Regions from separate parts of the Mesorhizobium sp. M6A.T.Cr.TU.016.01.1.1 genome, predicted to be linked through region 2. Evidence: predicted binding sites of a transcription regulator. Region 2 holds the regulator's gene; each other region holds the start of a gene.
The links. Region 2 encodes LexA, which represses DNA repair genes until DNA is damaged. Its sites were predicted from a motif close to TGTTCNNNNTGTGTTCNG; they were not measured.
Positions count from the first base shown of each region.

Region 1: EJ075_RS12645 (helicase-related protein) is a predicted target of LexA. The motif match lies at 2,120-2,137, and genes of this name have one in related genera.
Region 3: EJ075_RS23405 (UvrD-helicase domain-containing protein) is a predicted target of LexA. The motif match lies at 2,017-2,034, and genes of this name have one in related genera.
Region 4: EJ075_RS10400 (metallopeptidase family protein) is a predicted target of LexA. The motif match lies at 1,457-1,474, and genes of this name have one in related genera.

Region 1 is NZ_CP034452.1:2,643,558-2,646,831, forward strand. Features, by position in the region: gene EJ075_RS12645 (helicase-related protein) at 1-1,952, opposite strand, end outside; gene EJ075_RS12650 (TetR family transcriptional regulator) at 2,639-3,232, opposite strand.
Region 2 is NZ_CP034452.1:5,694,531-5,697,804, forward strand. Features, by position in the region: gene EJ075_RS27535 (ComEC/Rec2 family competence protein) at 1-1,174, shown strand, start outside; gene lexA (transcriptional repressor LexA) at 1,168-1,905, opposite strand; gene glp (gephyrin-like molybdotransferase Glp) at 2,010-3,215, opposite strand; gene moaC (cyclic pyranopterin monophosphate synthase MoaC) at 3,215-3,274, opposite strand, start outside.
Region 3 is NZ_CP034452.1:4,841,170-4,844,443, forward strand. Features, by position in the region: gene EJ075_RS23405 (UvrD-helicase domain-containing protein) at 1-1,976, opposite strand, end outside; gene EJ075_RS23410 (glucose/quinate/shikimate family membrane-bound PQQ-dependent dehydrogenase) at 2,222-3,274, shown strand, end outside.
Region 4 is NZ_CP034452.1:2,208,872-2,212,145, reverse strand. Features, by position in the region: gene EJ075_RS10405 (pilus assembly protein TadG-related protein) at 1-839, shown strand, start outside; gene EJ075_RS10400 (metallopeptidase family protein) at 901-1,323, opposite strand; gene EJ075_RS33510 (hypothetical protein) at 1,498-2,541, shown strand; gene EJ075_RS10390 (DUF6504 family protein) at 2,483-3,274, shown strand, end outside.

The sequences.
Region 1 (3,274 bases), 3.1 Mb from region 2:
AGGCCGAAATGCTCGACGAGCTGGAAGGCGATGCCGCGGCCGATGCCGGTGATCTGCTCGGCGTTTTTGAGGTCGACCAGCGGCTTCAGCAAGGACTCGATCTGAAAATTGACGAAGCGCTCGGCGCGCGCCGCGACCTTGTCGCGGGCTGGACCGGTGAGCTGCTCGTCGGCAAGCAGCACAAGGCGCGGCTTCAACGGCTCGTCGCCTGCGACCAGCGTGCCGATCGGCGCGCCGATCCAGCGCAGCGTGCCGTCGGAGCCGAGCGCGATGTCGCCGTTGGCCGAGGCGCCGAAGCGCTCGGCCCGCGCCTCGAACTCGGCTGCAAGCGCTTTCTGGGCTGCCGTGCGCACCGCCTTGGCGTCTTCGCCGCCGGCGCTCTGGTCGGCGGTGAAGCGGAACCCCTGCAGCTCGCCGACATGGTGGCCTTCGACGAGGACGGTTCCGGTTGGGCTAATTTCGGCTTCAGGCATGGTATTTTCTCTAAGGCGCCGCATGAGGACGGAAGTCCTGCGGTCTACGAAGCGTTTCGTCAACCGCTCATGCAGCGCATCCGACAATCTGTCTTCGATTTCGCGCGTCTTTTCCTGCCAGTGTGCCTGATCGGCCAGCCAGCCGGGCCGGTTGGAGACGAAAGTCCAGGTGCGGATCTGGGCAATCCGGTGCGACAGCGTGTCGATGTCGCCCTCGGTGGTGTCGGCACGGCGGACCTGCTCTGCCATGTAATTCTCGTCGACATGGCCATGCCTGGCAAGGTCCGTGTAGATCGAGGCGATCAGGTCGGCATGCTGGGCCGGCGCGATCTTCCTGTAGTCGGGGAGGGCACAGGCCTCCCACAGCAGCGCCACGCGCCTGGCGTCGGTGGCAAGCGCCCGGATGTCCTCGTCGCGGGACAAATGCTCGAGCGCCTGTGCATCCACTGCCGGCAGCGCACGGGTCAGGCCTTCGACCGGTGCGTTGGTCTCGATGGAGCGCTTCAGCGCATCGAGGCTGGCGAAATCGAAATGCGCGGTGCGCCATTGCAGCACCTTCACCGGGTCGAACTCATGCCCTTCGATCTTCTTGACCAGATCTTCGTCGAGCGGATCGACCTGGCCGGTGACGCCGAAGGTGCCGTCGCGCAAGTGCCGGCCAGCGCGGCCGGCGATCTGGCCGAGCTCGGCCGCCGTCAGGTTGCGATACTGGTAGCCATCGAATTTACGGTTCTGGGCGAAGGCGACATGATCGAGATCGAGGTTTAGGCCCATGCCGATCGCATCGGTGGCGATCAGGTAATCGACATCACCTGACTGGAACAGCGCCACCTGCGCGTTGCGAGTGCGCGGCGATAGCGCGCCGAGCACGACGGCCGCACCGCCCTGCTGGCGGCGGATCAGTTCGGCGATGGCATAGACCTCGTCGGCGGAAAAGGCGACGATCGCCGTGCGCCGCGGCAGGCGGGTCAGCTTCTTCGAGCCGGCATAGGCGAGATGCGACAGCCGTGGCCGAGTCACCACCGACACGCCCTTCAGCAGACGCTGGAGGATGCCGTGCATGGTGGCCGCGCCCAGCAGCAGCGTCTCCTGGCGGCCGCGCAGATGCAGGATGCGGTCGGTGAAGATGTGGCCGCGCTCGAGATCGCCGGCCAGCTGCACCTCGTCGATGGCGACGAAGGCGGCGTCGGTCTGGCGCGGCATAGCTTCCACCGTGCAGACCGAATATCTGGCGCCGTCGGGCTGGATCTTCTCCTCGCCGGTGATGAGCGCCACCTTGTGAGCGCCGACCTTCTCGCAGACGCGTGTATAAACCTCGCGGGCGAGCAGCCTGAGCGGCAGGCCGATAATGCCGCTTTCATGCGCCACCATGCGCTCGATGGCGAGATGGGTCTTACCGGTATTGGTCGGCCCGAGCACGGCAGTCACGTCGCGGCCCGACAGGATCAGCGGCTCAGTGTGTTTCGACTGGATGTTCATCGACCTGGAAATAAGGCTCTCTGCCTCGCGTTGTCGGGAGCGCGCCCCATGGTGGCGCGTGTGACAAGCGACACATAGGGATTTCGGGCGCGAAGCGAAAGCGGAATGTTCCAACGGCAGCTCGAAGGCTCCCGTCTGGTGTTGTCAACCGGTCCTGATTTAACAGTTGGAACGAGTCTGGAACGAATCAGCTACGAATCGCTGACTCTTGCTGATTCAGGTTTTGTTCACGGCTATATCTGGGTTTTTTGCCGGCGAGTCTCACCACATGCTGAATCGCTGAACTGGCCCGATTCATGCAGGGCGGACGTCGTCGTTAACATTTGCCGGTGAACGATCGGCGCAGGCCGGCAGGCGTCACCCAACATTATGAAATTATTGATCTTTCCTAACGCGCCTTAACGGTTCGAGGGGTGTTTTCAGCCTTTGTCGTTAACCTTCCGGTCAAAGCCGGAACGAAACGGCGACGAATCAGCGCTGGCGGAAGTTTCCCCGTTTGTTCACCCCAACATGTTGTGTCGTGAACAGGTTTTCCACCGAGAATCCACAGGCGGGAACAGGGTTTTGCACAGGGCTGCGCGACCGCCGTTAACCTTTGCGTGCCGCTTCGGCACAAATCGGCCTCCCGCAATCGGTCGGCAGCAGTCGTTGCAGGACCAGACTCGGCCACCCGCTGAGCGGCAGGTTCAAGATACGTCCTCTCCCACGACATAGCGCTGCAAAGTAGGGCCGATGTTCTGGATGATCTCGTCGTGGGACAGGGCGACGACGGGCGGAAGCCGCAGCAGGTATCGGCACATCGCCAAACCCAGCAACTGGCTCGAAACGAGCCCCGCCCGTCGGCCGGCGTCGGCGGGGTCGGCGGGGTCGGCGACCGCCGCGACCACCGGCCTCACCTGGTTGCCAAATACGTCGCGCAACTTTTCGGCAGCGAATTCGTTCGACGTCGCCGAACGCAGCAGAATGGCCATGCCAGGACCGCTGGCCGGGCTCTCCCAGATTTCGAGAAAACGCCTGATCAACGTTTCGCCGACGGCGTTTCGGTCGAGCACCCGCAGTGCCGGCAATTGCAAGTCGATTACCGCCGCCCTAGCGAACAACTCGTCCTTGCTGCGGAAATAGCGGATCACCATGGCCGGATCGATCGAGGCATGCGCGGCGACGTCGCGGATGGAGGCGCCGTCGTAGCCGTGCTCGGCGAACAGAAGCCTCGCGGCCTTAAGGATTTGGGCGCGCGTGCGGTCCGACTTGCTGGGTTTCTTCGGCTGATTCTCGGTCATGAAAATTCATATGCCAACGACCGTTGACAAATGCAATAGGTC
Region 2 (3,274 bases):
AGCCATCGCCGTCATCGTCGTGTCGCCGCACGAGGTGGTCGGCCCAAGCTTCCAGATGTCCTTCGCCGCGACCGCGGCTCTCGTGGGCGCCTATGCCGGCTGGTCCGACTATCGTGCCGACAAGGCCACGGCGCCGCCACAACGACGGTCACCGGCCGCTTTCGTCACGCGGAAGCTCGTCGCTGGAACAGGCACCATCGCCATGACCTCCATCATTGCCGGCAGCGCCACCGCGCTCTTCGCCATCTGGCACTTCCAGCGCGTCTCGCCGCTCAGTCTGTTTGCCAATCTGGCCGTCATGCCGATCGTCACGGTCGTCATGTTCCTGGCGGTCGTCAGCGCCTTGGCAATGCCTTTCGGCTTCGACGGACCTTTCCTCTACATGATGGGCAAGGGGCTGACGGCCATGATTGCAATATCGGGATGGATCTCCGAACGTTCGCCGGTCGATGCAGTCGGGCTGATTTCGTTGCAGTCGGTTCTGCTGGTGACGGTCGCCCTGGTCATCGCCACGATGGCGACGACATGGTTGCGGCTTGCGGCACTTCCCTTTGCGCTTGCCGGCCTGCTGACGATTTCCGAGACGCGAACCCCCGACGTGCTGATCTCGGAGGATGCGCATCTGGTGGCGCTGCCGATCGGCGGCGGCGAACTTGCCGTCAACCGGGTGCGCTCGAACGAATTCACCACCGACAACTGGAAACATGCGCTGACTTCAGCGACCATTGTCGAGCCGGAGACGTTCGAAAAAGGAGACGTGCGGTTCGACATCGCCGACCCGGCCGACCTGCCGCCGGGAGCGCCTTTCTATTGCACTGCCGGCCTGTGCCTCGCCCGGCATCCGTCCGGCGCGATCATCGCGCTCGCCGACGACCGCAAAATCGCGCGGCCAGCCTGTGCCTTTGCGGACTTGATCGTCATCGACGATGCCACGGCCTATTATAATCCCTGCCGCAACCCGCTGGTCCTCGTCGTGACCAAACGGCAGCTCGCTCGCATGGGCAGTGCCGCCGTCTTTTTCGATCCGCTATCGGCGACGACGCGCGCAGAAATCCGTTTTGCCGTCAAACAGCCATATAGGCCTTGGCATGAGCAGCGGAGATTTTCTCGCGAGGCTAGGGGCCTGCCGCCATACCGTAAGCCTGAGAAACCCAAGAAAGCTGCCGTTCAGTAACGTCGGATCAATCCGACGAGCTTGCCTTGCACCTTGACCCGGTCCGGCCCGAAGATGCGCGTCTCATAGGCCGGGTTGGCGGCTTCCAGGGCGATCGAGGCGCCTTTGCGGCGGAACCGCTTCAGCGTCGCTTCCTCCTCGTCGACCAGGGCGACAATGATCTCGCCAGGCTGGGCGGTGTCGGCGTTGCGAATGATGACCGTGTCGCCGTCGAAGATGCCGGCCTCGATCATCGAATCACCCTTGACCTCCAGCGCGTAGTGCGCGCCGCCTGTGATCATGTCCGGTGGCACCGAGATCGAATGCGTCTGGTGCTGGATGGCATCGATCGGCACACCGGCAGCGATGCGGCCCATCACCGGAATGGAGACGGTGGCAACGACGTCGTCGTCATTGCCGGCCGCAGGCATGCGTGACGGCGCCGGCTTGATCTGTCGGCCGAGGCTGCCCTGCCCAAGGCTGCCCTGAATGACGCTCGGCGAGAATTTGCGCGCCGCATTGAGGCCGGGCGCGATCGAATCGGGCAAGCGCAGCACTTCCAGCGCGCGGGCGCGGTTGGGCAGCCGGCGAATGAAGCCGCGCTCCTCCAGCGCCGTGATCAGCCGATGGATTCCCGATTTGGACGCGAGATCGAGCGCTTCCTTCATCTCGTCAAACGAGGGCGGAATGCCGCTTTCCTTCAGCCGCTCGTGGATGAACATCAGCAGCTCATGTTGTTTGCGTGTCAGCATCGCGACCCCCAACAGAATCAGAAAAACAAACCCAGAACAAACACTATCTGTTCCAGTTGTGTTCCGCAACTGTTTAAAGTTTAATGAATGTGTTGACGTTTTGTTCAGCGTAGCATCAGCACGGTGCAGGCGGCACCTGTCGCGGCGGGGGGAGCGAATGGCTCGCGCACGATCAGCCCGTTGGCGTCGGCCAGCATTCTGAGCATCGAGGAATCCTGGATGCCGAACGGCGTCGCCTTGAGCGTGCCCGCGTCTTCCTTCACCACGGCGCGTACATAGTCCTGCCTGATATCGTTGGCCGCCATGGCGGCACCGAGCCGCGCCTGACGCATGTCCTGCCGGTAGGCGCGTCCGCCAAGCCGCGCAAGCAGCGGCTTCAGGAAGAGCTGCGTGCAGACTAGGCTCGCCACCGGATTGCCGGGCAGGCCGATGCAGCGGATGTCGCCCAGCCGACCGAACATCAGCGGCTTGCCGGGCCGCATGGCGATCTTCCAGAAATCGAGCGTCATGCCTTCGCCGGTCAGCACGTCGTGGACGAGGTCGTGGTCGCCGACCGAGGCGCCGCCCAGCGTGACGATGACGTCAGCCCCTGCGTTAACCGCCTTTTTCACCAGCGCGGCAATCGCCTCTTTGCGGTCGGGGGCGATGCCGAGGTCGAGCGCGCTGGCGCCGACCGAGCGGGCCGCGGCAGCGACGCCATAGGCGTTGGACGAGATGATCTGGTCCGGGCCAAGGTCGCTGCCTGGCGGCAGCAATTCGTCGCCGGTGGCGATGATGGCGACCAGCGGCCGTTTCACCACGCTGACCTGCGGATGGTTGGCCGACGCCGCCAGCGACAACGCCGCCGGATCAAGCAGGCGGCCTTTCTCCAGCAGAACGTCGCCCTTCGAGAAATCGAGCCCGAGGCGGCGGATGTTGCGGCCTTCAACCGTCGACGCGGTCACTTCGATGCTGCCGCCGCCGAGGTCGCGGACATTCTCCTGGATGACGATGGTGTCAGCGCCTGCGGGAAGCGGCGCGCCGGTGAAGATGCGCACGGCCTGCGCCGGGCCGACTGTTCCGGCAAAGCCGCGTCCGGCCGGCGCCATGCCGATCACCGCAAGTGTTGCCGGCGCGGAGGCGACATCCTCGGCCCGCACGGCATAGCCGTCCATGGCGGACGCGTTGAAGGGCGGCTGGGTGCGGAGCGCCGTGAGCGGGTCCGCCAGTATCCGGTCGGCGGCGTCCATCAGGGTGAGGCTTTCAGCTTGCAAGGGCGCAGCATCTTCAAGCAGGCGCTCGAGCGCGTCGGCAACCGGAAGCAGCGCCATTATTGGCCTGCCCCTTGGGCGCTTACTTTGTAGACGCCGGATTTGCCGCCGGTCTTTTC
Region 3 (3,274 bases), 850 kb from region 2:
GCGTCGAGCTCGGCGTTCTGCTCGGCATCCATCACCAGGGCGACATGTTCGAGGAAGGAGCGCAGCGATTCATACTCCTCCATGGAGCGGATCAGTTCTTTCAGGTTTTCCAGCCGGCCGGGAGCTTCCACCGAGCGGTCGTTCTTCCACATGTCGGTGTAGCCGCTCTCCTCCAGTATGGTCTCGGCCAGTTCGGTGTGCGGCGTGGTTTCCAGCGTCTTCTGCCAGCGCTCGAAATTGGCTGATACCTCGCGCAGTGCGGCGCGCGGCTTCGGCTTCAACTCGTCGCTTTCGGCGAGCTTGGCGGCGGCCTCCAGCATCGGGATGCGCAGCGCCCTGGCGGTATCGTGGATCTGGCGGATGGTGGCTTCGCCCAACCCGCGCTTCGGCACGTTGACGATGCGTTCGAAGGCGAGGTCGTCGGCGCCTTGGGCGACGACGCGGAAGAAGGCCAGCGCATCGCGGATTTCGAGGCGCTCGTAGAAGCGCGGGCCGCCGATGACGCGGTAGTTGAGGCCGAGCGTGACGAAACGATCCTCGAACTCGCGCATCTGGAAGGACGCGCGCACCAGGATCGCCATGTCGTTGAGATTGTGCTTCTGCCGCTGGTAGGCTTCGATGGTTTCGCCGACGGCGCGGGCCTCCTCCTCGGAATCCCAGGCGGCATGGACGTGCACTTTCTCATCGTCCTCTGCGACTTTTTCGGTGAACAGCGTCTTGCCGAAGCGGCCTTCATTGTGGGCGATGAGGTGGGAGGCGGTGCCGAGGATGTGCGCGGTGGAGCGATAGTTGCGCTCCAGCCGGATGATCGTGGCGCCGGGGAAATCCTTGTCGAAGCGCAGGATGTTGTCGACCTCGGCCCCGCGCCAGCCGTAGATGGATTGATCGTCGTCGCCGACGCAGCAGATATTAACTTTGTTATCGCTCACGGGCTGTTCCGCGCCTGCCGGCACGGGCCCTCCGCGGGGGCCTCGCAACGGCTCGGACGGACGGTCGTCCTTGCGGCCTTCGGCCGGAATTCCCGATTCGTCCTTCGTAGTTGCCGGTCTATAGCTACCCGCCTCCGTTCTATCCGTAACTCCGGAAAGACTTGGAACGCGACCACCCGGAGAGCCACTTCGTGGTGGTTGCGGCCCGCCCGGCCGCTGCGCCAGCAGGCGCAGCCACATATATTGCGCGGTGTTGGTGTCCTGATACTCGTCGACGAGGATGTAGCGAAAACGCTTGTGGTATTCCTTCAGCACGTCCGGATTGGCGCGGAAGATGCGGATGGGGTGGCAGAGGAGGTCGCCGAAGTCGCAGGCATTCAGCGTCTTCAGCCGCTCCTGATAGGCCTTGTAGAGCTCTCGGCCCTTGCCGTTGGCGAAGGCGCGGGCGTCGCCCTCGGGAATGTCGGCGGGGCCAAGCCCCTTGTTTTTCCAGCCGTCGATCATCTGGGCGAACTGCTTGGCCGGCCAGCGCTTGTCGTCCAGGCCTTCGGCCTGGATGAGCTGCTTGATCAGGCGCACGACATCGTCGGTGTCGAGGATGGTGAAGTCGGATTTGAGCCCGGCAAGCTCGGCGTGTCTGCGAAGCAGCTTCACGCCAATCGAGTGGAAGGTGCCGAGCCACGGCATGCCCTCGACATTGCCTTCGCCGATCAAGAGGCCGATGCGCTGCTTCATCTCGCGCGCAGCTTTGTTGGTGAAGGTGACGGCGAGGATCTGCGACGGGAAGGCCTTGCCGGTGGCGAGGATGTGGGCGATGCGGGTGGTCAAGACGCGCGTTTTGCCGGTGCCGGCGCCGGCCAGCACCAGAACCGGGCCTTCGGTGGTTTCCACCGCCAGCCGCTGCTCGGGGTTGAGCCCGTTCAGATAATCGGGCGCATTGTTGTGGCCGCTGCGGGCAGCCATGGCGCGCGCAGCAATGCCCGACGGGGCCACGGGCCGCGCGTTCGGTTCGTCAAAAAAAGGCATATCTTCCGAAAAGCCGGACATCTCCCCCGAATGTAGTGATTCGGCAGCGAAAGGCCAGAAGTGTCTCCGTTTTGTTCTCAGTCCAGTCCACAATCTGGATGGGTCCGCGACCCAAAACGTCGAGCTTGCTGTGGGTCCACGCCTAAAACGCGGAGCTTGCTTGACAGCCACGGCGGGCCGGAGAAAGTTGTGCTCGGGGCAGGAACGCAATGCCGGGTTGCCCATTGACGCGTTGCGAAGCGCGCACCAGTCGAAGGAGCATCGTCTTGGCTGTCGTCGTTACCTCCCTCATCCTTTTCCTCATCGGCCTGGCGCTTGGTGGCGGCGGCATCTGGTTAGCTTCGCTGGGCGGCAGTTGGTACTACATCATTGCTGGCATCGCCTTCCTCGTCGCTGGCTGGCTGCTCTACAGGCGCAAATCCATGGCGCTGTGGCTGTACGCGGCGATCGTCATCGGCACGCTCTGCTGGGCGGTCTGGGAAATCGGCTTCGACTGGTGGGAACTCGGTCCGCGCGGCGGCATCATCGTGCTTATCGCGTTGTGGCTATTGACGCCGTGGGCGCGGCGCGGGCTCACCGGTCCCGATGGACGCGCGCCGCTGATCCTCGCGGTGCTGGCGTCGCTTGCCGTCGCCGGCTATTCGATGACAACCGATCCAAAGGATATCGCCGGCGAACTCAATACCGATGAGGTGACGCCAACGGCCGACCTCGGCGGCAACGTGCCAGCCGGCGAATGGCATTTTTACGGCCGCACCCAGTATGGCCAGCGCTATTCGCCTCTCGACCAGATCACCGTCGAAAACGTTGCCAATTTGCAGCCGGCCTGGACCTATCGCACCGGTGACGTGAAAGGGCCCGACGACGTCACTGAGACAACCTATCAGGTGACGCCGCTGAAGGTCGTCGACACGCTCTACATTTGCACACCGCACAATTTCGCCATTGCCATAGATGCCGCGAGCGGCAAGGAGAAATGGCGCTTCGATCCCCAGGTCAAGCTGGACAAGGACCGCCAGCACCAGACGTGCCGCGGCGTGTCCTATTATGCCGATGCCAAAATCGCCGCCGGCCAGCCCTGTGCAGCACGCGTCTATCTGCCGACATCCGACGCCCGGCTGATCGCGCTCGACGCCGCGAATGGCCAGGTCTGTCCCACATTTGCCGAAGGCGGCACGTTGAACCTGCTCGCCAACATGCCATATCCGAAGCCGGGCTATTATTATTCGACGTCGGCGCCGCTGATCGTCGCCAACAAGATCATCGTCGGCGGCGCGGTCAACGACAATTATTCAACGCAGGAGCCGTCCGGCGTCATC
Region 4 (3,274 bases), 3.3 Mb from region 2:
CGACCGTCAACGTTCGCGTCACGTCCGCCGTCAAGATGGCCACGTCGGCCGTCCCTTGCATCATCGTCCTTGCGAATAACCCGCAGGCGCTGCTGCTCAATAGTGGCGCCAACGTGGATGCCGAGTCCTGCGTGATCGACGTTCATTCTACCAGGGACCCGGCCTTCATCATGAATGCCGGCGTCACCATGAACATCAGCAAGCTCTGCGTGAAGGGCACGAAATACATCAAGAACGGCGGTACGCTGTCCAAGCTGGAGACGGCATGCGCCGTCACGGCGGATCCCTATGCCGGCGCCATTCCTGAGCCCGCCGTTCCCTCGGCCTGCACCACATCCGGCGCGCGTGACGGACAGACGCAGACCTTGAACCCGGGACTGCACTGCTGGGTGAACTTCAATGGCAGCCCTACCATCACGTTCAATCCGGGCCTTCATATCATCAAGGGACCGATGATCATCAATTCCGGCGCCAAGGTCATCGCCGAAGGCGTCACCTTCTACTTCCCGGATACCGACAGCATGATCCAGGCCAACGGCGCCCTCACAATCACGGCCTCGGCCCCGAGCAGCGGTGCCTACAAGGATATCCTGATGTTAGAAAAGACGAGCGATCCCGCCAACAACGCCAACAAGCGCCAGTATGTGTTCAACGGCTCGAACGGCGAGTCTCTGATTGGGATCATCTATCTGCCCAACCGGGACGTCACCTACAACTCGACCACGAACATCACCTCCAGCAAGATCTCGATGGTCGTGAACACCATGATCATCAACTCCGCCAACTGGAAACTCAGCGGCATCGCCGGCCAGTCGGCGAAGATCTATCTCTCACAGTGATGCGCGCCGGCGCAAATGACGCCGAACCGGAGCAGGATAGCGGCGACGAAGCGTAGGGCCGTTACTCCGCTGCCTCTTCGATCCGCTCCATATCATCGTCTGACAGGCCGAAATGGTGGCCGATCTCGTGGATCAGCACATGGGTGACGATATCGCCCAGCGTCTCTTCGTTCTCGGCCCAGTAGTCGAGGATGGCGCGGCGGTAGAGCGTGACGCGGTTCGGCCCCTCGCCGGTCTGCGGATTCCAGCGCTCGGCGACTCCGCGCCCCTCGAACAGGCCGAGCAGGTCGAACGGCGTTTCCAGCGACAGATCGTCCATGATCTCGTCGGTCGGGAATTCGGCGATCTGGATGACGATCTCGCCGGTCAGCTTGCGAAATTCCTCCGGCAGATGGGCGTAAGCCTCCAGCGCCAGGAACTCCATTTCCTCCATCGATGGCGAAAGCTGGTCGTGCCAGACACGGGTCTTGTAGATGCGGGCCATGCTTTGTCCTTCTGATCCCGGCATATAGGCTTTCGAGCCGAAATCGGCAAATGGCCGGGTTGCCGTCCACACGCGGACAGGAATAAATTCCCCATGACTCCGCTTGACTCTTCGGATGCCCTCTGGAATCTATAAGAACATAACAGGAACAATTGTGAGTGGAAGCTGACCGTCATGGCGACAAGCGCCGTGGCGCGGGAGACTGTTTTTGCCCTGCGCCGCCAGATCGCGAAGATCGAGGGAACGCTGCCCGAGCGCCTGGAGGCGCCGGCTGGCGCAACCCCCGTCGATGCGGATGTCACCCCCCAGAATCCAACAGCGGATGTCATACCCCAGGGTCTAACAATCGTCCGCCGCGGCCTCGCCGTGGCGCCGCCCGATGCGTTTCTGCGCACCGGCGCCGAGGGTCTCGATACCGCGCTCAGCGGTGGCCTGCCGAAGGCGGCGCTGAGCGAGATCCATGGCGCCGCGACCCGTGATGCCGGGGCCGTCGCCGGCTTCGCCCTGTCGCTCGTCAGCCTGATCCTCAAACAGGGGCCGCGACTGCCGGTCCTGTGGATCGGCACCGCGGAAATCTTCCGGGAAGCCGGCTTTCCCTATGCCAGAGGGCTTCACGCCGTTTTCGGCATCGAGCCGGAGCAATTGCTGTTTTCCGAGGCGCCAAGGCTCCTCGATGCGCTGTGGATCGCCGAGGAGGCCGCCCGGATGACGGCGCTCGCCGCCGTCATCCTCGAAATCCGCGGCAGCCCGCAGCGGCTGGATCTTACCGCGACGCGGCGGCTGCACGCCCGGGCGCAGAATGCCGGCCGGCCGGTCTTCCTGCTGCGCCAGGCCGGCGAGGCAGAGCCTACGGCGGCACCCGTTCGCCTCATCCTGTCGGCGGCGCCGTCGGCATCCCGCGAAACGATCGCCGGGCCACTTGCCGGCTCGATCGGCCGTCCCGCCTTCACCGTCAGCATCGGCAAGAGCCGCACGGCCTTGCCAGGACAATTCACACTGGAGTGGAACCCCGATGAACACAGTTTCGAAGAAAGAAGGGGCGAGGAAAGAAGGGCAGCGAATTCTGTCCCTGTGGTTCCCGCATCTCGCCGCGGAAAGGGTCCTGCGGCAGCGTCTGGGGCGGTCCTGGCGTTCCCGGCCGTCGGATCACCTGCCGCTGGTGATCAGCCATCGCCAAGCGAACGCGCAGCGCATCGCCGCCCTCGACGAGCGGGCTGAGGCGCTTCATCTGAAGCGCGGCATGGGCATAGCCGACGCGCGCGCCATGCATCCGTCGGTCGACGTCGTGGAAGCCGATCCCGAGGCCGACCGCCGCCTGCTCGAAAGCCTTGCCGACTGGTGCGACCGCTACACCCCGCTGGTGGCGCTCGACGCAGCCGATGGCCTGTTCCTCGACGTCACCGGCTGCACCCATCTTTTCGGCGGCGAACGCTCGATGCTGGACGACATCCTGTCGCGCTTTTTCCATCAAGGCTTCGATGTCCGCGCCGGCCTTGCCGCCACACCAGGTGCTGCCTGGGCGGCAGCGCGGTTTGCCAGTGACCGCATCGTCCCCGGTGGCGAGGAGGAAGCGCTTCTCGCACCCTTGCCACTGGCGGCGCTGCGCATCGAGCCTGATATCCGCGCCAGCCTGGAAAGCGTCGGTCTGCGCACGGCGGGCGCCGTCATGGCAGCCCCCCGCGCGCCGCTCGCCCGCCGCTTCGGCGTATCCCTGCTTTTGCGTCTCGACCAGGCGCTCGGCCGCCTCGACGAGGCGGTGTCGCCGCGCCTGCCGGTCGCGCCGCTTTCGGTCGAACGCCACCTCTCGGAGCCCATCATGCTGACCGACGAAATAGAGCGGCTGGTGAAAATGCTAGCGACGACTCTGAAGGTGGATCTCGAGCGCCGCGGTGAGGGCGCAAGAAGGCTGGCGCTGCTGCTCTTCCGCGTCGACGGCGCCGTCAGCCGCATC